4 regions of the Massilia suwonensis genome follow, and region 4 is predicted to be linked to each of the others. Evidence: predicted binding sites of a transcription regulator. Region 4 holds the regulator's gene; each other region holds the start of a gene.
What was found. Region 4 encodes sigma-54, which starts transcription at its own class of promoters, with help from an activator protein. Its sites were predicted from a motif close to TGGCANGNAANCTGCTTT; they were not measured.

Region 1: the regulator sigma-54 is predicted to act here: its motif matches at 5,598-5,615, upstream of pepA (flocculation-associated PEP-CTERM protein PepA).
Region 2: the regulator sigma-54 is predicted to act here: its motif matches at 4,185-4,202, upstream of ACFPQ5_RS10080 (PEP-CTERM sorting domain-containing protein).
Region 3: the regulator sigma-54 is predicted to act here: its motif matches at 4,715-4,732, upstream of glnA (type I glutamate--ammonia ligase).

What each region holds. Positions count from the first base shown of each region.
Region 1 covers NZ_JBHSMR010000013.1:2,138,451-2,146,154, reverse strand. Annotated here, with positions in the region: gene fdhF (formate dehydrogenase subunit alpha) at 1-2,367, shown strand, start outside; gene ACFPQ5_RS17720 (formate dehydrogenase accessory sulfurtransferase FdhD) at 2,364-3,233, shown strand; gene ACFPQ5_RS17715 (ABC transporter permease) at 3,234-3,941, shown strand; gene ACFPQ5_RS17710 (ABC transporter ATP-binding protein) at 3,938-4,621, shown strand; gene pepA (flocculation-associated PEP-CTERM protein PepA) at 4,679-5,551, opposite strand; gene ACFPQ5_RS17700 (RAD55 family ATPase) at 5,859-7,313, opposite strand; gene ACFPQ5_RS17695 (hypothetical protein) at 7,310-7,704, opposite strand, start outside.
Region 2 covers NZ_JBHSMR010000013.1:477,237-484,940, forward strand. Annotated here, with positions in the region: gene mtoX (methanethiol oxidase) at 1-1,238, opposite strand, end outside; gene ACFPQ5_RS10065 (LysR family transcriptional regulator) at 1,333-2,238, opposite strand; gene hmgA (homogentisate 1,2-dioxygenase) at 2,348-3,658, shown strand; gene ACFPQ5_RS10075 (secondary thiamine-phosphate synthase enzyme YjbQ) at 3,662-4,075, shown strand; gene ACFPQ5_RS10080 (PEP-CTERM sorting domain-containing protein) at 4,233-4,811, shown strand; gene ACFPQ5_RS10085 (S8 family serine peptidase) at 4,887-6,689, opposite strand; cyclic di-GMP riboswitch class I at 6,776-6,865, opposite strand; gene ACFPQ5_RS10090 (amidohydrolase family protein) at 7,007-7,704, opposite strand, start outside.
Region 3 covers NZ_JBHSMR010000001.1:282,012-289,715, forward strand. Annotated here, with positions in the region: gene ntrC (nitrogen regulation protein NR(I)) at 1-1,399, opposite strand, end outside; gene glnL (nitrogen regulation protein NR(II)) at 1,461-2,543, opposite strand; gene ACFPQ5_RS01245 (DUF4124 domain-containing protein) at 2,540-3,037, opposite strand; gene glnA (type I glutamate--ammonia ligase) at 3,212-4,627, opposite strand; gene ACFPQ5_RS01255 (rhodanese-like domain-containing protein) at 4,961-5,419, shown strand; gene ACFPQ5_RS01260 (CocE/NonD family hydrolase) at 5,527-7,482, opposite strand; gene ACFPQ5_RS01265 (TAXI family TRAP transporter solute-binding subunit) at 7,546-7,704, opposite strand, start outside.
Region 4 covers NZ_JBHSMR010000015.1:164,716-172,419, reverse strand. Annotated here, with positions in the region: gene ACFPQ5_RS24330 (monovalent cation:proton antiporter family protein) at 1-1,048, opposite strand, end outside; gene ACFPQ5_RS24325 (KpsF/GutQ family sugar-phosphate isomerase) at 1,134-2,156, shown strand; gene ACFPQ5_RS24320 (KdsC family phosphatase) at 2,158-2,688, shown strand; gene lptC (LPS export ABC transporter periplasmic protein LptC) at 2,711-3,313, shown strand; gene lptA (lipopolysaccharide transport periplasmic protein LptA) at 3,328-3,948, shown strand; gene lptB (LPS export ABC transporter ATP-binding protein) at 3,948-4,709, shown strand; gene ACFPQ5_RS24300 (RNA polymerase factor sigma-54) at 4,735-6,201, shown strand; gene hpf (ribosome hibernation-promoting factor, HPF/YfiA family) at 6,265-6,621, shown strand; gene ACFPQ5_RS24290 (enoyl-CoA hydratase/isomerase family protein) at 6,738-7,704, shown strand, end outside.

The DNA of each region.
Region 1 (7,704 bases), on a different contig from region 4:
GACGCCTGCATCCAGTGCACGCGCTGCGTGCGCGCCTGCCGCGACGAACAGGTGAACGACGTCATCGGCTTGGCCTTCCGTGGCGAGAACGCGAAGATCGTGTTCGACCAGGACGACCCGATGGGCAACTCCACCTGCGTGGCCTGCGGCGAATGCGTGCAGGCCTGCCCGACCGGTGCCCTGATGCCGGCGCGCGAAGTGGCGCTGAACATCCCGGATAAGCAGGTCGATTCGGTCTGTCCGTATTGCGGCGTCGGCTGCCAGCTGACCTACAACGTCAAGGACAACAAGATCCTGTACGTGGAGGGCCGCAACGGCCCGGCCAATCTCGGCCGCCTGTGCGTGAAGGGCCGCTACGGCTTCGATTATGCGCACCATCCGCATCGCCTCACGAGACCGCTGATCCGCCGCGCCGGCGTGCCGAAGACAGGCGACTTCGTGATGGACCCGGATCGCGTACTCGATGTGTTCCGCGAAGCGACGTGGGAAGAAGCTTTAGAACTGGCCGGCGGCAAGCTGGCCCAGATCCGCGACACGCACGGCGGCGCCGCGCTGGCCGGCTTCGGCTCGGCCAAGGGCAGCAACGAGGAAGCGTATCTGTTCCAGAAGCTGGTGCGTACCGGCTTCGGCACGAACAACGTCGACCACTGCACGCGCCTGTGTCACGCCTCCTCGGTCTCGGCCCTGCTGGAAGGGATCGGCTCGGGCGCCGTGTCGAACCCGGTGATGGACGTCACCCGCGCCGAGGTCATCGTCATCATCGGCGCCAATCCGACCGTGAACCACCCGGTCGCCGCCACCTGGATCAAGAATGCCGTGCGCACAGGCGCCAAGCTGATCGTGCTCGATCCGCGCCGCTCGGAGCTCGCCCGCCACGCGCACCGCTACCTGCAGTTCAAGCCCGACACCGACGTCGCGCTGCTGAACGCGATGATGCACGTGATCGTGAGCGAACGCCTGGTCGATGAAGCCTTCATCGCCAGCCGCACGATCGGCTACGAAGAGCTGGAAAAGAACGTCGCCGAGTACAGTCCGGAAGCGATGGCGCCGATCTGCGGCATCGATGCCGAGACCATCCGCTACGTGGCGCGCCTGTACGCGACCTCGAAGGGATCGATGATCCTGTGGGGCATGGGCGTCTCGCAGCACATCCACGGCACCGACAATGCGCGCTGCCTGATCGCGCTGTCGCTGATGACGGGCCAGATCGGCCGTCCCGGCACCGGCCTGCATCCGCTGCGCGGCCAGAACAACGTGCAGGGCGCCTCCGACGCCGGCCTGATCCCGATGATGCTGCCGGACTACCAGCGCGTCGACAACGCGCAGGCGCGCGAAAAATTCGAGCAGGCCTGGGGTACGAAGCTCGATCCGAAGCCGGGCCTGACGGTGGTCGAGATCATGGACGCGATCGACCACGGCCAGATCCGCGGCATGTACATCATGGGCGAGAACCCGGCCATGTCCGACCCGGACGCGAATCACGCGCGCGCCGCGCTGGCCGCGCTGGAGCACCTGGTGGTGCAGGACATCTTTTTGACCGAGACGGCGTATCTCGCCGACGTGATCCTGCCGGCCTCCGCCTTCCCCGAGAAGACCGGCACGTTCACGAATACCGACCGCCTGGTCCAGCTGGGCCGCCAGGCGATCGACCCGCCCGGCGAAGCCAAGCAGGACCTGTGGATCATCCAGCAGATCGCCAACCGCCTCGGCCTGCCGTGGAACTACGGCCACGTGTCGGAAGTGTTCGACGAGATGCGCCACACCATGCCTTCCATCGGCGGCATCACCTGGGAGCGCCTGGAAAAGAACGGCGCCGTCGTCTACCCGTGCATGAACGAGGGCGACATCGGCCAGCCGGTCGTGTTCACCGAGCTGTTCCCGCGCGAAGGGGGCAGGGCGCGCTTCGTCCCGGCCGACATCATTCCGGCCGACGAGCGTCCCGACAGCGAGTACCCGATGGTGCTGATCACGGGCCGCCAGCTCGAGCACTGGCACACCGGCAGCATGACCCGCCGCGCCACCGTGCTGGATGCGATCGAGCCCGATCCGGTGGCGCTGGTGCACCCGCTCGACCTGGAGCGCATGGGAGTGAAACCGGGCGCGCCGATCACGATCGCCTCGCGCCGCGGCGAAGTGGTGCTGTATGCGCGCGCCGACGACAGCTCGCCCGTGGGCGCGATCTTCGTGCCCTTCTGCTACTACGAGGCGGCGATCAACCGCCTCACGAACGCCGCGCTCGACCCCTTCGGCAAGATCCCGGAGTTCAAGTACTGCGCGATCAAGGTCACGCCGGGCGGGGAGGTCGCACACCAGAGCAGCTACGGTGGCGGCCAAATCCTCGCCGGCATGGCACAATCGGCAACATGAACCAACAAGACTTGCCACGCTACAGACCGCTCCTCTCCGATGCACGCGCCCACCTAACCCACGAGGTGAGCGCGCTGGACGAGCGGGGCCGCGCGTCGACGATCTCGATTCCGGCCGAGCGCCCGCTGACGGTGTACGTGGACAAGCGCGAGCTGGTCACCCTGATGACGCTGGGCGGCGCGCCGGAAGCCCTGACCCTTGGCTACCTGCGCAACCAGCGCCTGGTGCGCAGCATCGAAGACGTGGTCTCGGTGCAGGTCGACTGGTCGGTCGATGCGGTGGCGGTCGTCACCCGCAGCGGCATCGCCGACGTGGAAGAGCGCACCGCGAAAAAGGTCGTCACCACCGGCTGCGGGCAGGGGTCGGTATTTGGCGGATTAATGGATGAGGTCGAGACTATTTCCCTGGATGATAGTGCGCGCCTGACCCAATCCGTCGTCTACCGCATCGTCGACACCATCCGCACCCAGCAGTCGATCTATAAACAGGCCGGTTCGGTGCACGGCTGCGCGCTGTTCTCGAACACGGGCGAGCTGCTGTATTTCGTCGAGGACGTAGGCCGTCACAACGCGGTCGACGCCATCGCCGGCCTGATGTGGCTGGAGGGGATGCGCGGCGAGGACAAGGTGTTCTATACGACCGGCAGGTTGACGTCCGAGATGGTGATCAAGGGCGCGCAGATGGGCATTCCCTTCCTGCTGTCGCGCTCGGGCACCACGCAGATGGGACACATGGTGGCGGAAAAGGTCGGCATGTCGCTGCTGGCGCGCTGCACCGGCAAGCACTTCCTGCTGCTGGCCGGGCAGGAGCGGCTCGTGTTCGAGCCCGAACTGCTCGAGCTGCCCCCCGTGCCACGTTCGGCCTGAATGTCGCTGTTCGACGCCACGGCGCATGCCTTCGGGCTGCTGTTCTCGGGCGATGCGGCCCTGTGGCGCATCATCTGGGTCTCCCTCAAGACCAGCATCATCGGCCTGCTGCTGGCCACGCCGCCGGCCGTCCTGCTGGGCTACGCGATCGCCATGCACCGCTTCCCGGGGCGCCGCATCGCCATCTGGCTGGCGCAGTGCGCATTATCCTTGCCGACGGTCCTGATCGGCCTCCTGCTGTATCTGCTGCTGTCGCGCCGCGGGCCGCTCGGCCCCCTGGAGTGGCTGTTCTCGCAGTCCGGCATCATCGCGGGCCAGTTCGTGGTCGGCCTGCCGGTGCTGCTGGCTTTTACGCTGGCGGCGGTGCAGGCGCTCGATGCGCGCTATGCGGAGACGGCGCGCGCCTTGGGCGCCTCGCGCTGGCGCATCATGACCACCGTCCTGCACGAGGCGCGCTACGGCGTGATGGCGGCCGTGATCAGCGGCTTCGGACGCGTGATCTCGGAAGTCGGCTGCGCCCTGATGGTAGGCGGGAACATCGAAGGCGAGACGCGCACCATCACCACGGCCATCGCGCTGGAGACCAGCAAGGGCGAGTTCGCGCAAGGGATTGCGCTGGGCATCGTGCTGGTCGCGCTGGCGCTGCTGATGAATGGCGCATTGATGCTGCTGCAGGGCGAAGCCCACACGGCGGGAGGGCGCACATGAGCGCCCTGCTCACGGTACGCGGCCTGGTCAAGCGCCATGGCGAGCGCCTGCTGTTCGACATCGGCGAGCTGACCCTGGACGCCGCCAGCGCCTACGTGCTGACCGGCGCCAACGGCGTGGGAAAAAGCACGCTGCTGCGCGCGCTGGCGGGACTCGAACCGGTGCAGGCGGGGGCGGTCGAATTCGACGGCAAGCCGGTGTCGCTGCATCCTTATCCGCAAGCACTGCGCCGCGCCATCGTCTATGTGCACCAGCATCCGGTCATGTTTTCGACCAGCGTCGCGCAGAACATCGGCTATGGCCTCGTGGCGCGCGGCGAGCCCAGGGCGCGCGTGGCGGCCGTCGTGGAAGCGGCGATGGACTGGGCCGGCGTGGCCTACCTGCGCGAGACCGACCCGGCCAGGCTGTCGGGCGGCGAGAAGCAGCGCGTGGCGCTGGCGCGCGCGCGCGTGCTGCAGCCGCGCCTGCTGCTGCTGGACGAGCCGACCGCGAACCTCGACGGCGCGGCGCGCGAGCAGGTGATCGCGCTGATCCCGACCCTGATGGAGCAGGGGACCACGGTCGTCATGGCCTGCCACGACCGCGACCTGATCGGGCTGCCCGGCGTGCGGCGCCTCAAATTGCGCGACGGTCATCTCGAATATCGATCCCACAAGGGAGAGCACGGCGAAGCGCAATAGCAAAGACATACAAAAAGAGCGGCCGATGGCCGCTCTTTTCGCGTCGGAGTTCGATGCTTACTGCTGCGCCGCCTTGCGCTTGCGCGACACCGCACCCGCCGCCAGCAGGGCGATGCCGAACAGGGCGATCGAGCCCGGCTCCGGCACTTCTTTCACTTCGGCCAGCTTGAACTGGCCATTCGTACCGAGGAAGAAGTACTCGCCCGGACGATTGCGATAGGTTCCGGTGGTGCAGCCTGGGCCGTTGAAGCCGGCGAACTGGCAGGCCACTTCGCTCACCAGGCGCTTGGTCGGCGAGCCGACCGTGTTGGCGTTGGTGAAGGCGAAAGCCAGGACCGAGGAAGTCGACAGGTCGCGGCCGGCGCTGTTGAAGAAGTACCCGGCGTCGAGCTTGCCCGGTGCCGCTTCGGCAAAGACGCTGACCTGCCCGTTGCGCACCGGGCTGCCCTTGGCATCGACCAGTCCGCCGCCGCCCTCCAGCACGTTGAACTCGGCGATCATCTCGCCCAGATTGGCCCCGTAGAAGCCGTCCGTGCCGGCGTACTTGTCATTGACCGGATTCTGGTACATGCGGATGGTGCCGCTGCTGAAGCTGAAGGCGCCGCTGAAGGTGCCGCTGCCGGAGGCCTCGAAGGTGGCCGTGATATTGCCGCCGCGGTATTTCAGCGGGAACAGTTTGCCGTTGCTGTCCGCCTGAATGATGTTGAACACGGCGGTTTCCTTGAACGAAAAGGAAGTGGCACCGGTCCGGCTCAGCTGGATGAAGGCGTTGCCGTTGATGTCCAGGTATTCGTTGATCTTCTGGCCCGTGGCGAAGCCGCCGCCGACCGGATTGAAGACCCAATTGTTGAGTACTGGCTCGGCCATTGCGGCACCGGTGGAGCCGAGAACGACGGCTGCGGCGCAGATCAGTTGTTTAACAAATTTCATTATTACTCTCTCGACAAAATGTCATGGGGGCAGGGGTACTTTAGGTAAAGCAATCCTCGTGCCTGAAAACATTAGTCTTAAGAATCAATTGATTACAGGAACTTCAATCAAGTCTCGTAAATACATGTAAAAAATCCCGACAAATCGGCATTTCCGGTAAGAACGAAAAATTGTGCAAATGTGTTTGCAAACTGAAATGAACCGTTTTCAGACTTGAAATCTTGTTCTTTCAGAACGCAGCCGCACCGATCGCCCAATAAAAACGCCAGCGCGCAGGCTGGCGTTGTGCAATGGCCAGGGTGACGGCTCAGCCGGTGCGCCCCTGCGTGCACCCGGTCAGCACGCCCTCGAAGGGCGCCGGCGTGGCGCTGATGCGTACGCCATCGTCGGTAATCTCGAAGATGCGGATCTGGCGGCTGTGCTTGCTGCCGCGGACCTTGATGACGGAGATGACCGTGTGCAGTTCGGATTCCCATTCGACGAAACGCTGCATGATGACGGCGTCGACCAGGATCGCGCTGCCGTAGGGGCTGAAGCGCAGTTCGCCGTAGCGGTCTTCCAGCTCGCTGGTCATGACGACGGTGACGCCTTTCGCATTCAGCACCGTCGCCATGCGGTACAGCGACTCGCGGAAGTCGTCGCGGTACTCGGGCGAGAGGGCCATCTCGAAACCGGTCAGCGAATCGAGCACCAGGCGGGTGGCCTTGCGCGCGTCGATCTCGTTCATCAGTTCATACAGGATCTCGTCGATCGACACGTCGAGCGCACGGACCGTCACCATGCCGACCTGGCCGGCGTCGACCATGGCCTTCAGCTTGGGATTCATGATCTGATCAGGCGCGCGCTCGAACAGGGCCACCACGCCGGTTTCGCCGTTTTGCGCACCTGCATCCAGGAATTCGGTGGACAGGATGCTCTTGCCGGAACCGGCCGGGCCGACCAGCAGCACCGAGTAGCCGGGCGGGATGCCGCCCCCGAGCATCTCGTCGAGGACCGGCACGCCCGAGGACAGGCGCTCGCTCGTGGCCAGCGGTGCGGGACGCTGCGGCGCCATTTCCGGAATGATGCGCGGGAACACCTGGACGCCGCCGCGGTCGATGCGGAAGGCGTGCAGGCCCGAGCGCTGCTTCTGGCCACGCATCTTGACCACCTGGATCTTGCGCGACATCGCGTTGCGTTCCACGTGCTGGGTCAGCCAGAAGATGCCGTCGGCCACGGTGAAGATCGGGTTCTGGTCCGCTTCCTCGGCCAGGTATTCGCCGATCAGGAAACTGGTCGCGTTCCAGCTGGTCATGTGCGACACCAGGCGCTGCACGAAGATCTGCAGCGCCGCCGCTTCCTGCTGGTCGCCGCGCGCGCCCTGGATGAAGGAGCGGAAGGAATCGAAGAACACCAGCGCCGGCGCATGCTGGCGCACCGCCTCCAGGATCTCGGTCAGCACGACATCGTAGTTGCCCTTTTCGACCGAGGCGGCCAGGCTGATGAAGTTGACTTCGTTGCCTATCTTGTCGAAGTCAAAGAAATCGAACTGTTGCTGGTAGCGCAGCATCTTGACCGGCGGCTCGCCCATGGCGGTAAAGAAAAGCGCCTTGCGCTGGGGCGTTGCCATGCCGAACATCATCTGCTGGGCGAAGGTGGTCTTGCCGCTGCCGGGCGCGCCGCCGATGATGTTGAACGATAACTCGGGCAGGCCGCCACCAAGGATGGTGTCGAGTCCAGGGACGCCACTGTCCAGCACGCGCAGGTCGATTTTGTCGGTCATGCCGTTTTCTCCAAAGTATTCTTTTTGGCATCGTCGTCGGGAAAGGCCGCATGCAGCAGGCGTACGGCCAGCTGCATGCCGATCAGGTCGGCCAGCGCGGATGTGAACGTTTCCAGCAGGGCGCGATTGGCTGCCGCGATGTCGTCCGGGGAACGCGCGTCGAGACTGGGTGCAAAGCGTGCGAAGGCGGCCTGCTCGGCGTCGGGCGCGAGCTGGGGCAGCCAGGGGAAGGCGGGGTGCCGCGCCGCCAGGCTGCGCGCGAACATCAGTTCCGTGCTCAGGGGGCCGAGCAGGGGTGCGAGTTTGCGAAACAGCGTACGCCACACGTGCAGCGCCGCCTCCGCAGTCGCGGGACCATCGTCGGGTGTGAGCCTGCCGGTCATCTTCACGA
Region 2 (7,704 bases), on a different contig from region 4:
CGGCCCAGCTTGAGCTGGGTGAAATCGACCTTCCACTGCTCGTTCAGGGCCTTGCCGTCCCAGGCGAACAGCTTCACGAACTGCTCGTTGTCCTTGCCGGCCTTGTCCCAGTTGGCCAGCAGCGAGGAACTCACGTAGATCCGCTTGCCGTCCCAGCTTTGCGAGATCATGTTGACCTGGGCGCCGGTCTGCTTGGCATAGGTCTGGCGCGGCGCTTCCGGGTTGCTGAGGTCGAAGTAGCGGGTGGTGCCGTCCATGAAGGTGTTGACCCAGAGACCCTTGCCGTCGGCACGCATCGAGATGTCGACCGGCAGCGGGGTCTTGGCCGGATCGCCGATCGTAGCCACGTCCTTCGCCTGCCACTGCCCCTTGGCGTCCTTCTTCACCAGCCACAGCTTGGAGGTGAGCGCGGTGGCGGTGATGGCCCAGTCGTCGCCTTCCTTGAGCGACCAGCGGATCTCGAGCGGCGCGCCCGGTACGCTCAGCACCTGTTCCGGCTGCATCGCCTTCAGGTTCCACACGACCATGGTGTTGCCGAACTGTTTCATTGCGCCCTGGTCCTTGATCAAAGTGCCGAGCGGCGTCATGTAGTTCTTCTTGCCGGTGAAGCTGGAGCTGAGCATCGCATTGCGGGCCGGGTTGACGGCCAGGTCGTAGCCGTACCCGTCCCCACCCTTAGTCGCAGGCATGTCGTACTTCTGGATGAACTCGCCCTTGTTGTTATACAGGGCCATGCCCGTCGCGCCGCCGCCATCCTTCGTATTCGACAGCGCCCCGATCAGCATGCGTCCGGGCAGCGCGTAGAAGGTGTGCGGGCCCACCAGGCCGCTGCGCTTGGCGAAGTCGGCGATCGTGTTCACCAGGCGCGGCTTGCCGGGATCGGTATGGATGTCGAAGACGTAGATCTTGCTGTCGTCCAGGCCGCCGGCCCAGAGGAAACGGCGGTCGTCGGTGAAGCCGGCGTGGTGGGCTTCGCCGCGTCCGCCCACCGACACCTGGGCCACGACCTTGCCGAAGGTTGTCGATTTGGGATTGGCGTCGAGGGTGACCAGCTTGTCCGAGCCGTCGCCCATGCCGGGCACGCCCAGGGTCCACACGTAGACGAAGTCTTCCTGGCCCTTGATCAGGTTGGACAGGTAAGGCGAGTTGCAGGTTTCGTCGGCCAAGGCCGGCGGGGCGATCCAGCCGAGCAAACAGACGGCGAGCGCGGCTGCGCCGGTGAGGCGGTTGAGCTGCATGGTGGTCTCCTGTCAGGCAAACCATCAGCATCGCCGGCCCTGCGCATCGCGGTTTGCGCTGGATCAAATCCCGCCACCGGACCGGACTCAAGCCCTACCGCGCAAAGGTCTCGGCCACCATGCCGCGCAGCCACTGGTTGCCCGGGTCCTGGTTGTAGCGCCGGTGCCAGAACATATTGGTCTGCAGTTGCGGCAGGTTCAGGGGCGGCGTAATCCAGGCCAGGCCGAAGGGCGGACCGGCGCGCTCGGCCAGCTTTTGCGGCACCGTCACCACCAGTTCGCTGCTCTGAATGATGTAGGGCACGGCCGTGAAATGCGGCACCCGGAAGCGCGTCGAAGCGCCGATGCCGGCCTTTTCCAGCAGCTGGTTGATGCGGTCGTAGGGGCTTTCGCTGGAGTCCACGAACAGGTGCTCGGCGGCCGCGAAACGCGCCAGGTCGACCTTGCCTTCGGTCAGCGGGTGGCCGCGCCGTACCATGCTCACATAGGGCTGGCGAAACAGCAGGCGCTGGTACAGGGCTTCTGAAATGTCCTCGAAGGGGCCAATGGCAAGGTCGACGCGGCCGCTTTCCATCTCTTCCTTGAGGGCGATGCTGCCCGCCCGGCGCGAACTGAGCTGCACCTGCGGCGCCAGAGCGCGACAGCGCTCGATCAGGGCCGGCATGAAGTGCACCTCGCCGACGTCGGTCATGGCGATGGTGAAGCGGCGCGCGCTGCTGGCCGGATCGAAGCCGCTGCGCCGGTTCAGCGCCAATGCGACCTGGGCCAGGGCGCTGCCGACCGGCTCGGCCAGGCTCTCGGCGAAGGGCGTGGGCTGCATGCCCTGCCCGGTGCGCACGAAGAGCTCGTCGCCGAACAGGCGGCGCAGGCGCGACAGCGCATTGCTGACGGCCGACTGGCTCAGGTTCAGGCGCCGCGCGGCGCTGGAAATCTGGCGTTCGCGGTAGACCTCCTGGAACACGGCCAACAAGTTCAAATCGACGTCATGGGGTTCGATCACGGGTGCTCCGATATTGATTTGGTAAATAGTCTACATTCATCTATTCACGTCGTAAAATACCAACGCCTGACTTAGAGTGCAAAAAACGACCTTCCACGAGGAGACTGGCATGACCCAGCACATCCGCACCGAGACGGGCTACCAGTCCGGCTTCGGCAACGAATTCGCCACCGAAGCCCTGCCCGGCGCATTACCGAAGCACCAAAACTCGCCGCAGCGCGTCGCCTATGGCCTGTATGCCGAGCAGATTTCCGGCACCGCCTTCACGGCGTTGCGCAGCCACAACCGCCGCTCTTGGCTGTACCGCATCCGCCCGGCGGCCATGCACGGCCCCTTCGAGCAGATCGACAGCGGGCGCATTGTCGCGAACTTCGGCCACGTTCCTCCGCCACCGAACCAGATGCGCTGGAGCCCGCTGCCGATGCCGGAAGCGCCCACCGACTTCATCGACGGCTGGGTAACGATGGCCGGCAACGGCTCGGCCGAGAGCATGAACGGCTGCGCGATCCACCTGTACGCCGCGAACCGCTCGATGACGGACCGATTCTTCTACAGCGCCGACGGCGAGCTGCTGGTCGTGCCGCAGCATGGCCGCCTCGAGATCGCCACCGAACTGGGCACGCTGGACGTGGAGCCGCAGGAAATCGCCGTCATCCCGCGCGGCATCCGTTTCCAGGTCCGCCTGCCGGACGGAGAAGCGCGCGGCTACATCTGCGAGAACTTCGGCGCCCTGCTGCGCCTGCCCGACCTGGGCCCGATCGGCTCGAACGGCCTGGCCAACCCGCGCGACTTCCTCACGCCAATTGCACGCTACGAAGACCGCGAAGGCGACTTCGAACTGGTCGCCAAGTTCTGCGGCAACTTGTGGAGCGCAAAGATCGGCCACTCGCCGCTGGACGTGGTCGCCTGGCACGGCAACTACGCACCCTATAAATACGACCTGCGCCACTTCAATACCATCGGCTCGATCAGCTACGACCACCCGGACCCGTCGATCTTCCTGGTGCTGCAGTCGCCTTCCGACACCCCGGGCGTCGACACCCTCGACTTCGTGATCTTCCCGCCGCGCTGGCTGGCCGCCGAGAACACCTTCCGCCCACCCTGGTTTCACCGCAATGTCGCGAGCGAATTCATGGGCCTGGTGCAGGGCGCCTACGACGCCAAGGCCGAGGGATTCGTCCCCGGCGGCGCCAGCCTGCACAACTGCATGAGCGGCCACGGCCCGGACGCGGCGACCTTCGAAAAGGCGAGCGCGGCCGATACGAGCAAACCCGGCAAGGTGCTTGATACCATGGCCTTCATGTTCGAAACCCGCACCGTGCTGTGCCCAACCGCGCACGCTCTCGCCTCGCCCCAACTGCAGGGCGGCTACCACGAGTGCTGGGCCGGCATCCGCAAGAACTTCCGCCTGACGCCCTGAGCCATGGCGCACCAGCAGATCCTTCACTTCGAGACGAGCGGCCGCGGCAGCCGCGACATCACGCGCGAGGTCGCCGAGGTCGTGGCCGCATCGAAGGTCGAATGCGGCCTGGTGCAAGTCTTCGTCCAGCACACCAGCTGCTCGCTGACGATCACGGAGAATGCCGATCCCGACGTGCGGCGCGACCTGGAAACGGTATTGAGCCGGCTGGCACCGGACGGCGACCCGGCCTACCGCCACGACGACGAGGGACCGGACGACATGTCCGCCCACGTGCGCACGGTGTTGACGGACAGCGGCATGACTGTGCCGATCGGAGGCGGGCGTATGCTGCTGGGAACATGGCAAGGCATCTATCTCCTTGAACACCGGACCAGCCCCCTCCGGCGCACGCTGGTGGTGACCGTCATAGGCTGAACAATTAGTTCCAGTTACAAACTTGTTCCTGTCGGTATTCTTTACACTGGTCAACAAGAGTTGTCGAAAGAATATTCTAATATGTTACAAATCAACGGTTTATGCTTGCTGGCACGGGGCTTGCATATAGTGGAGCTCACAACAAAACGGGGGTTCCATGAAAGCGTTGAATTTGAAGAGCATTCTGATGGCTGCGGTTGCGGCAACGGGTTTTGCCACCTGCAACGTCATGGCCGATCCACTTTTCGGCAGTTTCGATAGCGCCAATTCCGGTGCCAAAACCGAAGTCGATTTCATCAACCAGGCGTCCGGCGGTTCCTACACCGCAGACGATCTCCTGAAGGACGACTCGCCTGTCGCAGCGCTGATCGATGGCGTCTGGACCATCAGTGCACCAAGCTCGCCGGGCTGGTTCCTGCTTAAGTTTGGCCTGCCAACCAACGGCGCTAACGAGAATGTCTGGAATACCAAGCTGGACACTTATGTATTCCGCAACGACGCCAGCCTGACCCAGCTGACCTGGACCAACGACCTGGTGAATTTCCTGAGCGGCGGCGATTGCCGTGTTGGCAACGATGGCCCATGCAACATCGGACGCCTGAGTCATGTGACCTGGGTTCCAGGCGGAGGCTCCGGCAACCCAGGCGGCAATCCGGGCGAAGTGCCGGAACCGGCATCGCTGGCCCTGCTGGGCGCCGGCCTGGCGGGCATGGCCCTGCGCCGTCGCCGCGGCTGATCCGCGCGCATGCAGCAATGAAAATGGCGCCCCGCAGGGCGCCATTTTCGTTTCCGGCGACAGCGTCGCAGCCGCTCAGCGGACCGTCACGCTGACCGACTTCGTGCTGGCATTGCCTGCCGCATCGCGTGCGGTGACGGTGACCGTGTGGGTCCCGGCCTTGGTCTTCTTCGTGTTCCAGTTATAGGACAGCGAACCGCCCTGGCCGCTGGCCACCGTGAGGCCGTCGATCGCCAGCGTGGTGCGGATGCCGGCGGCGCCCGCGTTGTCGCTGGCGCTGACGCTGACCGCGACGTTGCCGTTCACGGTGCCGGCGACCGGGTTGTTGATGGCGACGACGGGGGCCGCCGTATCGGCGGCGACCACGGTCGTGGCCGTGGCGTTGGCGACGTTGACCGCCACCGTGGCCGAGCTGCCGGCATTGCCTGCAGCGTCGTAGGCAACGGCGACCAGGTTGGCCATGCCGTTGGCGACGCCCGCCGAATTCCAGCTGAAGCTGTACGGCGCGGCGCTGTTGGTGGCGACCACGGTGCCGTTGACTTTCAGGTCGACGCGCGTCACGCCGACGTTGTCCGAGGCGTTCACCGTCACCGCCACCGCGCCCGACACCGAGCTGCTGCCCAGCGGCGCGGCGATCGCTGCCAGCGGCGCCGTGGCGTCGACCGGGTTCACGAAGGCCCTGGCGGCGCTGACGGCCGCGGCGGCGTTCACGCGGCCGTAGCCGAAAACCGGATCGCGCCCGGCCGCGCCCAGGTCGACGGCGGTCTTGAACAGCAGCGACTCGACCTGCTCGCCCGACAGGTCGGGACGCGCCGCCATCATCAGGCCGGCCACGCCGGCGCTCACCGGGCTGGCAAACGAGGTGCCGTTCCAGGCCGAATAGCCCAGCGCATTGTTGGTGGTCCAAATGCCGGTGCCCGGCGCGGCCAGCGAGACGAAGCTGCCCCAGCTCGAGAAGCTGGATTTGGCGTCGTAGCTGTCGGTCGAGGACACGATGATGAAGGCGGTGTCCGGCACCACGTTCTCGTCGATGTTGTTGTTGCCGGCCGAGATGAAGACGAGCCCGCCCTTGCTCTTCATGTAGCGCGCCGCGCTTTTCACGGCCGAGCTGCCGGCGATGCCGACGAAGCTGACGTTGGCGACGCGCGCGCCATGGTCGGCGGCATAGGTGATGCCGCTGGCGATGGTGCTGAAATAGGCCGGGCAGCCGCCCGTGCTGTCCTTGTAGACGATCCGCACCGGCATGATCCTGGCGGCGCCGGCAATGCCGGCCACGCCCATGGCGTTATTGGTGCTGGCGGCGGCCGTGCCGGCCACGGCGGTGCCGTGGCCGCACAGGTCGCTGGTGTCGGTATTGTTGTCCTGCACGTTAAAACCCGGCACCAGGCGGTCCTTCAGGTCCGGGTGGGCGGCGTTCACGCCGGTGTCGAGCACGGCGATCGTGATGCCGCTGCCCTGGGTGCTGTCCCAGGCGCTTGGTGCGCCGATCTTGCCGATGTGCCAGGCGCTGCCGATGTAAGGGTCGTTGACGGCCATCGCCGGCTGCACCTTGCGGTCGAGTTCGGCGAACTTCAGTTCGGGGCGGCGCGACAGCTTGGCGACCACGTCTTCCTCCGACAGGCCCGGCGGCAGGTCGACGACCTGCATGCGGCTCTGGCCGAGCTTGCGGCGCTTGCCGCCGTGGGCCTTGACCAGGGTGTCGAGTTCCGCGTCGGACAGGCCGGCGCGCGCTTCGATCAGGATGCGGCCGCGTGCAAAATCGCCCTGCGCAGCCGGTGGCGCGGCAAGGGCGGCGTGACCGAAGCTTGCCGACAGGCCCGCCAGGGCGAGCGCTGCGGCGGTTTTGCGGAGGGTGAAAGCGTTCGTGGCGGTATGCATGGCAAGCGAATCCTGTAAAAGTTGGTTTCACAGGATTGCTGGCGTGCACGAACGTGCGAACAGAGCGTCGCAGCGTGTTGTCCTTGCCTGGCAGTCCTGCCGTCATGGAGCCAGGTAGGCTCGTTAGACCGTTGACTTTGCGTCCACCGCTTTCGCGGTGTTTGCCCTTTTCAGTTACTGAACGGAGTGTAGGTGCGTTTTTTCCACACGGCAATCAAATTTTGCAGGAAATGTGCTCGCTGTCGTGGTTCTTTCTACAAAGGATGGTGTTTCGCATATCAGCTCATGACAAGCAACTATTGGTTGTAATCAAAACGCTAACGGAAATATGGCGCCGTGTTGGCTGCAACCTGCCTGAACTCCTCCTCCGTCAGCGGCAGCCGCCGAAATGCCGCCCAGGCTTCTTTCGGCCGTAGGTTGTCGCCCTGCGCCGAGTCAGTCCCGTAGAGGATGCGCCCCATGCCGATCTGGCGCAGGTGCTTGACGAGCAAGGCGGCGTCTTCCGGCGTCGTGTCGTTCTGGGCGATCGAGGCGACGTCGAAATACAGCTTGCGCGTGGCGGGGTGGCCGCGTTCGACCGCCGCGGCCAGGGTCGCCAGCACCGCGCGCGAGGGCGGGTCGTCGAAGCCCGGACCGGTGCCCGCCAGGTGCGCAATCTGCACCGGGACATCGGGCGCCGCCGGCAGCACCTTGTCGAGGAAGGCCTGGGCTTCGGGCGCGCCATAGGGCCGCTTGTTGCGGATGCTGGCGCGCATGTGGACGACAATCGCCATGCCCTCGCGATTGGCGGCCGCGAATACCTCGGCCAGGCGCTTCAGGTGCGTCTCCTGGTCCAGCTGCACGTCCGAATTCCCCAGATGCAGCTTGATGCCGCGCTTCAGGCCCGGCTGCCCGGCGCAGCGTTTGATTTCCTGGAGCGCGTAGTCGGCGAAGGGTGCGATCCCGCAAAAGGCCAGCAGCCGGCCGGGAAACTGCGCCGCCTGCGCCCCCGTCCAGTCGTTCTCGCGCCGTACCT
Region 3 (7,704 bases), on a different contig from region 4:
CCAGGCGCATGGCCGCATCGTTCTTGCGCCCGTGCGTGTGCTTCAGCGCCGTCTTGATCAGCGCCGACTCGAACTGCTTGCCCAGCGTGTCCATCACCTCGAACTGGCCGGCACTGAGCATGCTGGCCGCCTGCAGCTCGAGGAGCCCGATCCAGCCGTCCGGCGTCGGCGGGGTGGTCAGCATGGGCGGGACCTGTGCTCCGCCATCGAGCGGTGCCGCCACGAAGGACGGCGTACCCGCCGGCGGCGCCTGGGTCAGGTCGCGCGGCAGGTCCTTGATCTCGACCGTCTGGCCCGGCGCCATCACCGTGATCCAGTTACACAGGTTTTCCAGCTGGCGCACGTTGCCCGGCAATTCCAGACTGCTGAGGAAGCGCATCGCGCTGTCGCTCATGCGCTTCGGTTCGACGCCCAATTGGTGTGCGCTCTGCACCAAAAAGTGGCGCGCCAAGAGCGGGATGTCTTCGCTGCGCTCGCGCAGGCTCGGCAGCCTGAGGCGGATCACGTTCAGGCGGTGATACAAGTCTTCGCGGAACAGGCCGTCGCGCACGCGCTGTTCCAGGTTCTGGTGGGTCGCGGCGATCACGCGCACGTTGGCCTTGACCGGCTGGTGGCCGCCGACGCGGTAGAAGTGGCCATCGGAGAGCACGCGCAGCAGACGGGTCTGCAGATCGAAAGGCATGTCGCCGATCTCGTCGAGGAACAGCGTGCCGTCCTCGGCCTGCTCGAAGCGGCCGCGCCGCATCGCCTGCGCGCCGGTGAAGGCGCCGCGCTCGTGGCCGAACAGTTCCGATTCGAGCAGGTCCTTCGGGATGGCCGCCGTGTTCAGCGCGATGAAGGGCTGCTGCGCACGCGGGCTGTGTTTATGCAGGGCGCGCGCGACGAGTTCCTTGCCGGTGCCCGATTCGCCCGTGATCAGCACCGTCACATTCGATTGCGACAGGCGGCCGATCGCGCGGAACACTTCCTGCATCGCCGGCGCCAGGCCGAGGATTTCGGGCGTCTCGGCGGGCGCCGCTTCGACGCTGGCTTCGCGCAGGCTCTCCTCCAATGCGCGCCGGATCAGGGCGACGGCCTTGTCGATGTCGAAGGGTTTGGCGAGATAGTCGAAGGCGCCGCCCTGGAAGGAGGCGACGGCCGAATCGAGGTCGGAAAAGGCGGTGATGATGATGACCGGCAGGCCGGGGTGCTTCGCTTTGACGGCCTGCAGCAGGTCGATGCCCGATTCGCCGGGCATGCGGATGTCCGATACCAGCACCTGCGGCGTGTCCGTTTCGAATGCGCTCAGCGCATCGCGCGCGTTGGAAAAGCTGCGCGTCTCCAGGTTCTCGCGCGCCAGGGCTTTTTCCAGCACCCAGCGGATCGATGCGTCGTCGTCGACAATCCAGATTGGTTTCATGTAGTTCGTGGCTTTCCGCAATATGGTGTCATCAATGACCGCGGCGGCCTGCCACGGCCACTCATGGCAGCGGCAGCAGGATCCGGAAATCCGTCAGTCCAGGCCGGCTTTCGCACTCGATCATGCCCAGGTGCTGCTGCACGAAGGTTTGCGCCAGCGTCAGCCCCAGGCCGCTGCCGCCATCCCTGCCCGACACCAGCGGGTAGAAGATACGGTCGCGGATCTCCGGTGCGATGCCCGGTCCATTGTCGATGATATGCAAGTCTAATGCCAGCCCGTAGCGGACCTTGGCCAGCGTGACTTGCCGCGCCACGCGGGTGCGCAAAACGATCTCGGCGTCGCCCGCCGCGATGCGGCTTGCCAAGGCCTGCGCGGCGTTGTGGACGATGTTCAGGACGGCCTGGATCAGCTGTTCCTTGTCGCCCCTGAATTCGGGGATCGAGGCGTCGTAGTCGCGCCGGATCGTCAGGCCATTCGGGAATTCGGCCAGCACCAGCGAACGCACGCGCTCGCACACTTCGTGGATGTTGACGTCGCCGACGATGTGGGGTTTACGGTGCGGCGCCAGCAGGCGGTCGACCAGGGTTTGCAGGCGGTCGGCTTCCTTGATGATCACCTGCGTGTATTCCTTCAGCTGGCTCACGTGCAGCGGCGGCAGTTCGAGTTCGAGCAGCTGCGCCGCGCCGCGGATGCCGCCCAGCGGGTTCTTGATCTCGTGCGCCAGGTTGCGTATGAGTTCCTTGTTGGCCTGGCTCTGGTCGAGGAAGCGCTCCTCGCGGTCCAGTTTCAGCTGCTGCACGTTCTCGCGCAGTTCGATCAGCACCTCGCCGCCTTCCAGGCTGCTGGCGATCGAGTGCACGTGCAGGGTCTCCCTACCCGGTCGATCCAGGGCCAGGTCCTGCCGCAGGTCGGCGTACTGGTGGGCGCGGGTCTGCTCGCACAGGGCCGCCAGTTCCTCGCCGTTCGAGAACAGCGATTTTAACGTTTGGCGCGACAGCGATTTCAGGGAGGCGTCGAGCATGTTCTCGGCCGCCGGATTGGCGTAGCGCACGCGGTCGGCGGCGTCGATCAGCAGCACGCTGGAGGCCAGCAGTTCGAGGCCGGCGAAGCGGGCCTCGCCGGCAGGACGGTCGGGGAGGTTCATCGGATATTCGAAATCTCGCGGCGCAGCGCCTCGATGTTGCGCTCGGTGCGGCTGATGTCGTCGCGCATCTGCGCCACGCGTTCCTGGTACTTGGCGTAGTTGCGCTCGTTGCCCTGGCGTTCGGGCTCGCCGTTGTTGAAGACCTTGCGCAGGTCCGCCAGCTTCTGCTCCTCGGCGCGCAGCTCCTCGTTCAGGATGCCGCGGCGGTCGTCGTCGCGCGCGCGCTGCTGCGAGCTGTCCACGCGCGGGAAGTTGGCGGGGCTCGGCGTTGCGGCGGCGGGCGCCGGATTGTTCGGACGGCTCGCGGCCGGCGCTGGAGCGCTGCGCGCGGGAGGCGCCGGAATATAGCCCGGCAGGTCGAGCGCCTTGCAGCCCTTCTTGCCGGTATCGGTGAACTCGACGCGGCCCTGGGCGTCGACGCATTTGTAGACCGTGGTCTGGGCTGCGGCCGCACCGCTGAAGAGCACGCCGGCAGCCAGTGCCAGGCGGGTCATGCTGGTTGTCATTCGCATCGGTAGAAAGCTGCACGGCATACGCGTGCCTAGGTCATCGTTGGGCCGAATATACCGCATCCAAATAAAAACGCGGGGAAAGCCACTGGCCCTCCCCGCGTTTGTTACCTGCGCTTACAGCTTTTGATGCCGTAGCGCAACGGTATGGTCAAGCAATTACGACGAGTAGTACATGTCGAACTCGGCCGGGTGCGGGGTCATGCGCATGCGCTGGACTTCCTGCATTTTGAGCTCGAGGTAGGCGTCGATCATGCTGTCGCTGAACACGCCGCCGCGGGTCAGGAACTCGCGGTCCTTGTCCAGCGCTTCCAGGGCTTCTTCGAGCGAGGCGCAGACGGTCGGGATCAGCTTGTCTTCTTCCGGCGGCAGGTGGTACAGGTCCTTCGAGGCGGCTTCGCCCGGGTGGATCTTGTTCTGGATGCCGTCCAGGCCCGCCATCAGCAGCGCGGCGAAGCACAGGTAGACGTTGGCCAGCGGGTCCGGGAAGCGCACTTCGATGCGGCGGCCTTTCGGGTTCGCCACGTGCGGGATACGGATCGAGGCCGAACGGTTCTTGGCCGAGTAGGCCAGTTTCACAGGCGCTTCGTAGCCAGGCACCAGGCGCTTGTACGAGTTGGTGCCAGGATTCGTGATCGCGTTCAGGGCCTTGGCGTGCTTGATGATGCCGCCGATGTAGAACAGCGCCGTTTCCGACAGGCCGGCATAGCCGTCGCCTGCGAACAGGTTCTTGCCGTCCTTCCAGATCGACTGGTGCACGTGCATGCCCGAGCCGTTGTCGCCGTTCATCGGCTTCGGCATGAAGGTCGCGGTCTTGCCGTAGCTGTGGGCGACGTTCCAGACCACGTATTTCAGGTTCTGGGTCCAGTCGGCGCGCTCGACCAGGGTCGAGAACTTGGTGCCGATTTCGTTCTGGCCGGCGCCGGCCACTTCGTGGTGGTGCACTTCGACCGGGATGCCGAGCGATTCGAGGATCAGGCACATTTCCGAGCGCATGTCCTGGAAGCTGTCGACCGGAGGGACCGGGAAGTAGCCGCCCTTGACGGTCGGACGGTGGCCGCTGTTGCCGCCTTCGGTTTTCGCGTCGGTCGACCACGAGGCTTCGTCCGAATCGATCTTCACGAAGCAGCCCGACATGTCGATCTTCCAGCGGATCGAGTCGAAGATGAAGAATTCAGGTTCCGGGCCGAAGTAGGCGGTGTCGCCCAGGCCGGTCGACTTCAGGTAAGCCTCGGCGCGCTTGGCGATCGAGCGCGGGTCGCGGTCGTAGCCCTTGCCGTCCGACGGTTCGATCACGTCGCACTGCATGAACATGGTCGTTTCTTCCATGAACGGGTCGATGTTCGCGGTGTTCGGGTCCGGGAGCAGGAGCATGTCCGATGCTTCGATACCCTTCCAGCCGGCGATCGAGGAGCCGTCGAAGGCGTGGCCCGACTCGAATTTGTCGAGGTCGAAGTGCGACACAGGAACGGTGACGTGCTGCTCTTTACCGCGGGTATCCGCAAAGCGGAAATCCACGAACTTGACTTCGTTATCCTTCACCATCTGCATCACATCTGCGGCGGTCTTTGCCATGCGTTTCTCCTAAATGAAATCGGTTGCTGCAGAACGGGCGAGGTCTTTGTCGACCGGTCAGCCCTCTACAACATGCTTGCAGGAACATATGCAGGAACCATGCCAGCCGCTTATCGGACTTTTCAGCATGAACAAATGCATAATCCTTCTTTAGCGCGCCGAGTGTTTGACCATAAAATCAGGCATCCGGCCATGGTGCAGCTTTGCTCATCCATTGCACCAAAACGGTGCGCGCACTCCAAAGCGCACCATTTTGATGCAGAGCGCACCGTTTCGGCAAGGGCGCTCCACTGCGGTGCGCATGCCCGGTGCGAACGTTTACGAAAGGACATCATGCAAACGACCAAAGAAATACTCGACGCCGCGCGCGAACGTGCCCCGGGCCAGCCTTATGCCGGCGCCGTCACGCCAGGCGAGGCCTTCACGCTGCTGCAGGCGGCCCCAAACGTGAAGCTGGTCGACGTGCGCACCAACGCCGAGCGCGACTGGGTCGGCCGCGTCGTGGTGCCGGAAGGCCAGCACCTGGCCGTCGAATGGGCGAGCTACCCGGGCGGCCAGCCGAATCCGCAGTTCGGCCAGCAACTGGAACGCCTGGCCCGCAAGGACGACGTCCTGCTCTTCCTGTGCCGCTCCGGCGTGCGCTCGCGCCACAGCGCGCGCGTGGCGGCCGAACTGGGCTACGCGAACGCTTTCGACATCCTGGAGGGTTTCGAGGGCGACAAGGATGCGGACGGCCACCGCAAGACGGTGGGCGGCTGGTGCAAGGCGGGGTTGCCCTGGGCAGGCGCGTGACCCGCACCTGACGACAGCTGTAGGGTGGGCGCCCCGTGCCCACCAAACGATGCGTCGACGGTACCTATGCTCATGGTGGGCACGGGGCGCCCACCCTACGCCTAGCGTTACATTCCTGCCGGCAGCACCATCACCTGCAGGCCCGAGGCTTGGCCCGGCGCGCGGTACACGCGCTGGGTCGCCTTGACGAAATCTTCCGGCTTCGCTTTCGGGATGTGGGTGAAGGTCTGCGGATTCAGGTCGATCAGCGGGAACCAGGAGCTCTGCACCTGCACCATGATGCGGTGGCCGCGGCGGAAGGTGTGGTTTACCTGGCCGATGTCGAAGCTGAGCGCCTCGACCTTGTTCGGAGTGAACGGCTCCGGCTTCTCGAAGCTGTTGCGGAACTTGCCGCGCAGCGGATTGCCGCGCACCAGCTGCTGGAAGCCGCCCATCTCCACGTCCGGCGCACCGACGTCGCCACCCTTGCGCTCCGATGGCGTTGCCGGATACGCGGCCGGATACACGTCGATCAGTTTCACGACCCAGTCGGCGTCGGTGCCGGTGGTCGACACGAACAGCTTCGGCGTCACCGGACCGGCAATCGTCACGTCCTCTTCCAGTACTTCGCTCTCGTACACCAGCACGTCCGGACGGGTACTGGCGAAGCGCTGGTCGGAGACCATGTACTCCTTCGGCATGCCGGTGGACGGGTAGCCGATGAAGGGCACCGGCTTTTTCGGATCGGCCACGTATTCGTCGAAGGCGACGCCCGCGGCGGCCGGCTGGGTCCAGCCCAGTTTGCCGTCGGCGCCGAAGTAGAGCGTGCGCGGCTTGGCCTGCACCGGCGGCCAGGCCGCATAGCGGCGCCAGACATTGCTGCCGGTCTCGAAGGCCGTCACTTCGGCAATCGCGGCAGCCGGTTTCACGCCCTTCAGGTGCTGCTCGAAGAAGGGAAATTGCAGCTCCTTGCGGAAGTACTCGGCCGTCTTGCCGTCGAAGGACACGTGCCCGAGCCGCGCGCCCTCCCCGTGCGCCCAGCCGCCGTGCACCCAGGGCCCCATCACCAGGCTGTTGACGATGCCCGGGTTCTGCTTCTCGATGGCGCCGTAGGTCGTGAACGGTCCCTGCGGATCTTCGGCATCGAACCAGCCGCCCACCGTCAGCACGGCCGCCTTGATGTTTTTGAGGTGCGGCGCGATGGCGCGCGCTTTCCACCAGGCGTCGTAGGTGTCGTGTTCGATGTTCGGCATGAAGAGCGCGCGCTGCTCCGCGCTCATGCTGGCGGCGATATTCGACAGGGTCAGGTGCTTCAGGAAGAAGTCGTAGCCGCTGGTCGTGCCGTAGTCGAATCCGGTCCAGGTCTTGGGCAACGGAGTCGGGTTCGGCGCCTCGGTGAAGGCGGCGTAGAAACCGAAGTTCGCGGCCAGCATGAAGGCGCCGCCATGATAGGAGTCGTCGCCCATGTACAGGTCGGTCACCGGCGCCTGGGGCGAGGCCGCCTTGATCGCCGGATGCGAGTCGATGATGCTGGCCGCCGTATAGAAGCCCGGATAGCTGATGCCGTAGATGCCCACTTTACCGTTGTTGTTCGGGACGTTCTTCAACAGCCAGGCCACGGTGTCGTGCATGTCCTCGCTCTCGACGCCCTCGCCCGGCGCGCGTTTGGCTTGAGCGTGCGGCGTCATCTCCTGCCACTTCCCTTCCGACATGTAGCGGCCGCGCACGTCCTGGCTGACGAAGATGTAGCCGGCGTCCTCGAACTCGCGCGAGGGGCCGATCGCGCCCGGCATCCACTGCACGCCGTAGCGCAGCTCGCCCTCGGCATGCACGCCGGCGCTGTAGGGCGTGCGCGTCATCAGGAAGGGATAGGGGCGCGAGGCGTCCTTCGGCACGTAGACGGTCGTGAACAGCTTCACGCCGTCGCGCATCGGGATGCGGTATTCGTACTTGGTGTAGGTGTCGCTCAGCTTGCGTTTGGCGGCGGGGGCGTCGGCCTCCTGCGCTGCGGAGGTGGCCAGTACAGGGCTGGAGGCGAAGGCCAGCGCAAGGCTCAGCGCAAGCAGGGAAAGCGGACGACGCATGGTGGATTCTTTCGAAGCAATTACATTGGGGCCGCCAGTGTAATCCGATTCGGAACCGAATTGCTATTCGGGCAAGCCGTCTCCTTCGGTGGCGACCGCTTTCAGACGCTGGCGCACGATGTTGATGTGGCCGCGCAGGCCATACAGGCCGTCCGCATAGGCCAGCGGGATCGAGATGTGGTTCACCTGCTCCTCGATCTCGTCGAGGCGTTTCAAAAGATA
Region 4 (7,704 bases):
GGTTCAGCAGCACAAAGCCGAATTCGCCGGCCTGTGCCAGCGCCAGGCCCGTGCGCATCGCGACGCCGTCGGAGGAGCCGAAAGCTTTCGCCAGTGCCGCGATCAGCGCGAATTTCAACAGGACTGGAATAAAGAGCAACAGCAGCACCAGCCACCAATGCTCGAGAACCAGCTGCACGTTGAGCAGCATGCCGATCGTGATGAAGAAGAGGCCGAGCAGCACGTCGCGGAAAGGCTTGATGTCCTCCTCGACCTGGTGCTTGAACTGGGTCTCGGAAATGAGCATGCCGGCGACGAACGCGCCCAGCGCCAGCGACAGGCCGGCGCGCTCGGTGATCCAGGCCGCGCCCAGCGTCACCAATAACAGGTTCAGCATGAACAGCTCCTGCGAGCGGCGCTTGGCGACGATGGTGAACCAGCTGCGCATCAGCTTCTGGCCGAAGAACAGCAGCAGGGCCAGCACGGCCGCCGCCTTGACGCCGGCCCAGGCCAGGGTCTTCACCAGGTTTTCCGGGTCCTTGGCCAGTGCCGGGATCAGGATCAGCAGCGGCACCACGGCCAGGTCCTGGAACAGCAGGATGCCGATGATGCGCCGTCCATGCTCGCTTTCCAGTTCCAGGCGCTCGGTCAGCAGTTTGACCACGATGGCGGTCGACGACATCGCCAGCGCGCCGCCCAGCGCAAACGCGGCTTGCCAGCTGATGTGCAGCAGCGGCGCCCACATCGCGATGAACAGTCCCCCGATGACGGTGGCGACGATGGTCAGCACCACCTGCGCCAGCCCCAGGCCGAACACGATCCGGCGCATCGCGCGGAGCTGCGCCAGCGAGAATTCGAGGCCGATCGAGAACATCAGGAAGACGACGCCGAATTCGGCCAGCGCGTGGGTGGAATGGGTTTCGGCGGCCAGGCCGAAGGCGTGCGGGCCGATCAGCACGCCGACGGCCAGGTAGCCCAGCATCGGCGGCAGGTGCAGGCTGCGGAACACGACCACGCCGAGGACGGCGCTGCCGAGCAACAACAGGGTCAGTTCGAGTCCGGATGCCATGCAGATTGGTTACTTTGTGTAAGACAAGCGTTGTTTAGTACGTCTGGCAAGTTTTTTGCTTTCCCAATTCGTTTATACTTCCAGAATGAGTGTAACCGATGAAAAAACAATGCTGAACAGTTTTGACGACAACCAGTCGCGCCGCGTACTGGAGCTGGCGCGCGAAACCCTGACCATCGAAGCCGACGCCATTTTGGCGCTGCACGCACGGCTGGACGCCGACGACAGCGTCGCCCGCGCCGTCAGCCTGATGTACGCGTGCACCGGCCGCGTCGTTGTGTCGGGCATGGGCAAGTCCGGCCACATCGCGCGCAAGATCGCGGCGACCCTGGCTTCGACCGGCACCCCGGCCATGTTCGTGCACCCGGGCGAAGCCGCCCACGGCGACCTGGGCATGGTGACCGGGAAGGACGTGTTCATCGCCATTTCGTACTCCGGCGAATCGTCCGAGCTGATGGACATCCTGCCGGTGGTAAAACGCATGGGCACGCCCCTGATCGCAATGACCGGCAAACCGAAGTCGCGCCTGGCGCTGCTGGCCGACGTGCACCTCGACGTCGGCGTCAGCAAGGAAGCCTGCCCGATGAACCTGGCGCCGACCGCCAGCACCACCGTGACGCTGGCGCTGGGCGATGCCCTGGCCGTGGCCCTGCTCGATGCGCGGGGTTTTCGCGAGGAAGATTTCGCGCGCTCGCATCCGGGCGGCGCGCTGGGCCGGCGCCTGCTCACCCACGTGCGCGACGTGATGCGCAGCGGCGAGGCGATTCCCGCCGTGACGCCGGACGTGCCGCTCACGCGCGCGCTGCTGGAAGTGAGCCAGAAGGGCATGGGCATGACGGCCGTGGTCGACGCCGCCTTCAAGCCGCTGGGCGTGTTCACGGACGGCGACTTGCGCCGCCTGATCGAGCGCGTGCAGGACTTTTCCAATTTGACGATCCGCGACGTCATGCACGTCGGCGCGCGCACCGTGCAGCCGGAGCAGCTGGCGGTGGACGCGGTGGCGATCATGGAAGAATTCCGCATCAACCAGATGCTGGTGGTCGATGAAGCGGGCGTGCTGGTCGGCGCCCTGCACATCCACGACCTGACGCGGGCAAAGGTGATCTGATATGACTCCCCTGGCACACATGGACCGCGCCGCGCGCGTCAAAGTCATGATCTTCGACGTCGACGGCATCCTGACCGACGGCAGCCTGACCTATGGCGCCGACGGCGAGATCACCAAGACCTTCAACGTCCTCGACGGCCTGGGCATCCAGCTGCTGCAGAAGACGGGCGTGATCACCGCCATCATCAGCGCGAGAAAATCGCCGATCGTGCTGGCGCGTGCGCGCGACCTGGGCATCAACCACGTCTGGCAGGGCCACCACGACAAGCGCGTCGCGTTTGCCGAGCTGCTGGAACAGACCGGCGTCACGGCCGAGCAGTGCGGCTATATCGGCGACGACGTGATCGACCTGCCGCTGCTGACGAAAGTCGGCTTCGCCGTCACCGTGCCGACCGGCCATCCGGAAGTGCAGTACCGCGCGCACTACGTGACGAAAGCCGGCGGCGGCCGCGGCGCCGTGCGCGAAGTGTGCGACATGGTGATGCGCGCACAGGGCACCTACGAGCAGGCGCTTGCGCCTTACTTTGCGTGAGCCTGAACGGATGGCGACCTACGTGAACAAACGGACCGCGCACCGCTGGCGCCTGCTGGCGCTCATGCTGACGGCCGTGTTCTTCGCCTTCGGCAGCTTCTGGCTGCTGCAGGCGATCCAGGCCGAGGATCCCGCGCGGGTCGGCAACAACCTGAACGAGCCGGACTACATCGTCGAGAACTTCAGCTTCGTGCGCATGACGGAGCAGGGTGTGCCGCGCTACGTGATGTCGGGCGAGCGCCTGGCCCACCATCCGGACAACGATGTCTCCGAAGTGAGCAAGCCGGTCGTGGAGAGCATGGCGCCGGGCCGTCCGCGCATGACCATGCACGCCGAGCGCGGCCAGGTGTACCACGGCGAGAACCGCGTCGAGTTGATGGGCAATGTCGACATCGCGCGTCCCGCCACGCCCAACAGCGAAGCGCTGCGCGCCAGGACCGAGGCCCTGACCGTGCTGGCCGACGACGAGATCGTCAAGACGAATCGCCCGGTCCAGATGACGCTCGGCGCCGCTTCCGTCAACGCCGTCGGCCTGGTGGCCGAGAATCCGACCCAGAAGCTGCACCTGGGCGGGCGCGGCACGATCGTCTATCCGCCGCGCCAGAGCGCCGCACCCAACCAATAACAGGAACGACCCCAATGAAAAAAATAGCTGTCGCCGCCTTCGTTTCCCTGCTCTCGCTGTCGCTCTCGCCAGCCCACGCCGAGCGCGCCGACTCGCTCAAGCAGGCCGTCATCAACTTCGACTCGCTCGACGTCGACGAAGTCACGCAGACGCGCATCCTGACCGGCAACGTGGTCCTCACGCGCGGCACCCTGGTCATGAAATCGGACCGCGCCCTGGTGAAGGAAACGCCGGAAGGCTACATGAACGTCACGCTCACCTCGGGCCCGGGCCGCGTCGCGACCTTCCGCCAGAAGCGCGACGGCGGACCTGACCTCTGGATGGAAGGGCAAGCCGAGCGCATCGAATACGACGAGCGCGTGGAAGTGGTGAAGCTGTTCTCGAAGGCGGTCGTGAAGGAGCTGGAAAACAGCCGCCTCACCAACCAGATCGACGGCGCCTACATCTCGTACGACAGCCGGCGCGAAGTGGCGACCGTGCGCAACGACGCCAGCGGCGAAAGCAAGGTCGGCGGCGGCCGCGGCACCCTGATCATCGCGCCGCGCCGTACTGCAACGGGCGCCCCCGCAGCAGCGCCTGCAGCAGCCGTACCGGCAACCCCGGCAGCAACGCCGGCAGCGGCAGGAAAGAAATAATGAAGGATGCACGCGACAACCGCAGTACCCTGGTCGTACGGGGCCTGCAAAAAAGCTATGGCAAGCGCCTGGTCGTGCGCGACGTGTCCCTGGAGGTCGGCTGTGGCGAAGTGGTCGGCCTGCTCGGCCCGAACGGCGCCGGCAAGACCACCTCGTTCTACATGATCGTCGGCCTGGTGCCGTCGGACGCCGGCTCGATCGAAATCAACGGCACCGATATCTCGAGCCTGCCGATCCACCGCCGCGCGGTACTGGGTTTGTCCTACCTGCCGCAGGAAGCCTCGGTGTTTCGCAAGCTGACCGTCGAAGACAACATCCGCGCCGTGCTCGAACTGCAGCACGACGAGAACGGCAAGTCGCTGAGCCGCGCCGCCATCGACGAGCGCCTCGATTCGCTGCTGGCCGAACTGCAGATCGAGAAGCTGCGCGAGAACCCGGCGCTGTCGCTGTCGGGCGGCGAGCGCCGCCGCGTCGAGATCGCGCGCGCACTGGCGACCAATCCGCGCTTCGTGCTGCTGGACGAACCGTTTGCCGGCGTCGACCCGATCGCCGTGATCGAGATCCAGCGCATCGTGCGCTTCCTGAAGGAGCGCGGCATCGGCGTGCTGATCACCGACCACAATGTGCGCGAGACGCTCGGCATCTGCGACCGCGCCTACATCATCAACCAGGGCGCCGTGCTGGCGTCGGGCCGTCCCGACGACATCATCGCGGACGAGTCGGTACGGCGCGTCTACCTGGGCGAACACTTCCGCATGTAGTAACGGATCAGAACCTAAGCGGACCATGAAACAATCCCTGCAACTCCGGACTTCGCAGCACCTGGCGCTCACGCCGCAGCTTCAGCAGTCGATCCGCCTGCTGCAGCTCTCCACGCTCGAACTGCACCAGGAGATCGAGCAGATCCTGTCGGATAACCCGCTGCTCGAACGGCTCGACGATCCGCTCGACCACTCGGTTCGCCTGCTGGCCGACGGCGCCATCAATGCCGCGCCGGCACCGAGCGAAGCGCCTGCGCCGAACGGCGAAGAAGGTGCTCCTGCCCCCGATGCGCCGGAAGGCGGCGAGGGCGGCGACGTCGAACGCGGCGAAGCCGAGGGCGAGTGGGGCGACCTTTCTCGCAGCGGCAATGCCGAAGGCGACGACGACGGCCGTCCGCAGCTGGGCGCGATGGGCGTGACCCTGCGCGAGCACCTGTGCGAACAGATCCGCGTCACCGCCGTCTCGGCGCGCGACCGCGCGCTGGCCGAACTGGTGATCGATGCCATCGACGACAACGGCTACCTCGAAGAGCAGCTCGACGAAATTCACGCGCGCCTGCCGAGCGAACTCGAAGTCGAGATGGACGAACTGCGCTGCGCGCTGGCGCTGGTGCAAAGCCTCGATCCGGTCGGCGTCGGTGCGCGCAGCGCGGCCGAGTGCCTGGCGCTGCAGATCCGCGCCATGCCCGGCGTGCCGCTGGTGACGCGGCGCATGGCTTTGAAGATCGTCGAGGGTTACCTGAACTGGTTCGCGCAGCGCGAATTCACCAAGCTGAAAAAGGCGCTCGACTGCGACGACGAAGACCTGCGCGAAGCGCAGGCCGTGATCCGCCAGTGCAATCCGCATCCCGGCGCGGCCTTCGCATCGAGCGTCTCGGACTATGTCGTTCCGGACGTTATTGTCCGCAAATCGAAGAACGGCTGGAGCGTCTCGCTGAACAACGAGGTGATGCCGCGCCTGCGTGTGAACAACGTCTACGCCAACCTGCTCAAGCAGGGAAAAGGCGAAGGCCAGATGAGCGCGCAGCTGCAGGAAGCGAAGTGGTTGATTAAAAATATGCGCCAGCGCTTCGACACGATCCTGCGTGTTTCGCAGGCAATTGTGGAGCGCCAGAAGAACTTTTTCAGCCATGGCGCGGTTGCCATGCGTCCCCTTGTGCTTCGCGAGATAGCTGATACACTAGGTCTACACGAGAGCACTATTTCTCGGGTAACAACTCAGAAATTCATGCTGACCCCGCACGGCATGTTTGAGCTGAAGTATTTCTTCGGAAGCCATGTCGCCACCGAAGCGGGGGGCGAAGCATCGTCCACGGCGATACGGGCGCTCATTGCGCAACTGACAGGAGCAGAGGACCCAAAGAACCCATTATCCGACAGCAAGATCGCGGAAATGCTCGGTGAACAAGGCATGGTCATTGCGCGCCGCACGGTTGCAAAATACCGCGAGGCACTCAAGATTCCTCCCGTCAGTCTCCGCAAATCCTTGTAACAGCGGCCCCCATGCGCACTCCTTGCGCGGCGCGGGCGCCGCTCACTTTTCAAAGGAGTGTGTATGAATCTCACTATCAGCGGTCACCACCTCGACGTCACCCCCGCCATTCGTGAATACGTACAGAACAAGCTGGAACGCATCACCCGCCATTTCGATCAAGTGATCGATTCCCATGTCATCCTCGCGATCGACAACCTGACTGAAAAAGACAAACGACAAAAGGCCGAGATCAACCTGCGCGTCTCCGGCAAGACGGTGCATGTGGAAAGTGTGGCGCAAGACCTGTACGCAGCGATCGACCTCCTGATGGACCGGCTCGACCGCCAGGTAATGAAATACAAGACGATGTTGAAGGACCATAGTCGTGAGGCGCTCAAGCGCCTGCCTGAAGGCGGAGAGGCCGCTGCCGCGATGTAATTCTCGGCAAGCAAGCACCGTCTGAACGAGGGCGCCGGAAGGGCGCCCTTTTCATTTTGTGCGCGGCGTAGGCGGGCTTGGGTAAAATGCATGTCTTTTCATCTATTGCGCTGACCATGACCGACCACGTCCTCACCCGCGTTGCCAACGGCACCGGCGTCATCACGCTCGACCGCCCGAAGGCCCTGAATTCCCTCTCCCTGGCGATGGTGCGCCGCCTCGCCGACATCCTGCTGGCCTGGCGCGACGACGCGACCGTGTCCGCGGTCGTGCTCGGCAGCAGCAGCGAAAAAGCCCTGTGCGCAGGCGGCGACATCCGCTTCTTCCACGAAGCCGGCCATGCCACGCCGACGGGCGGCAGCGCGCTGCTGGAAGATTTCTTCACCGAGGAATACGCGCTGAATCACCTGATCCATTTCTATCCGAAACCGTATATCGCGATTATGGACGGCGTCGTGATGGGCGGCGGCATGGGCATCGCCCAGGGCGGCCCTGAGACCGGCCTGCGCATCGTGACCGAGCGCACGAAGATGGCGATGCCGGAAGTGAACATCGGCCTGTTCCCGGACGTCGGCGGCAGCCATTTCCTGTCGCACGCGCCTGGTCAGCTGGGCAATTACCTGGGCCTGACCGGGCTGACGATCGGTGCGGCGGATGCGCTGTATGTCGGCCTGGCCGACGTGTTTATTCCGAGCGCGCAGCTGGGGGAATTGAATGCGTTGATCGACGCGACGCCGGGTGCGCAGCTGGCCGACGCCATCCGGGCCTTCGCCGCGCCATTTGCCCTTGACGCGGGCCAGAGCGTATTGGAAACGCAGCGCGCCGCGATCGACACCCACTTCGGTGCCGGCTCGGTGGCCGCCATCATGGCCTCGTTGGAAAAGGACGAGAATCCCTTCCTGCAGAAGGCCGTGGGGGCGATGCGCCAGCGTTCGCCGCTGATGATGTGCGTGACCTGGGAGATGCTGCAGCGTGGCGCGTCGCTCGACGTGGCCGACTGCCTGCGCATGGAACGCTCGCTGGTGCGCCGCAATTTCGACCACGGCGAAGTGCTGGAAGGCGTGCGCGCGCTGGTAATCGACA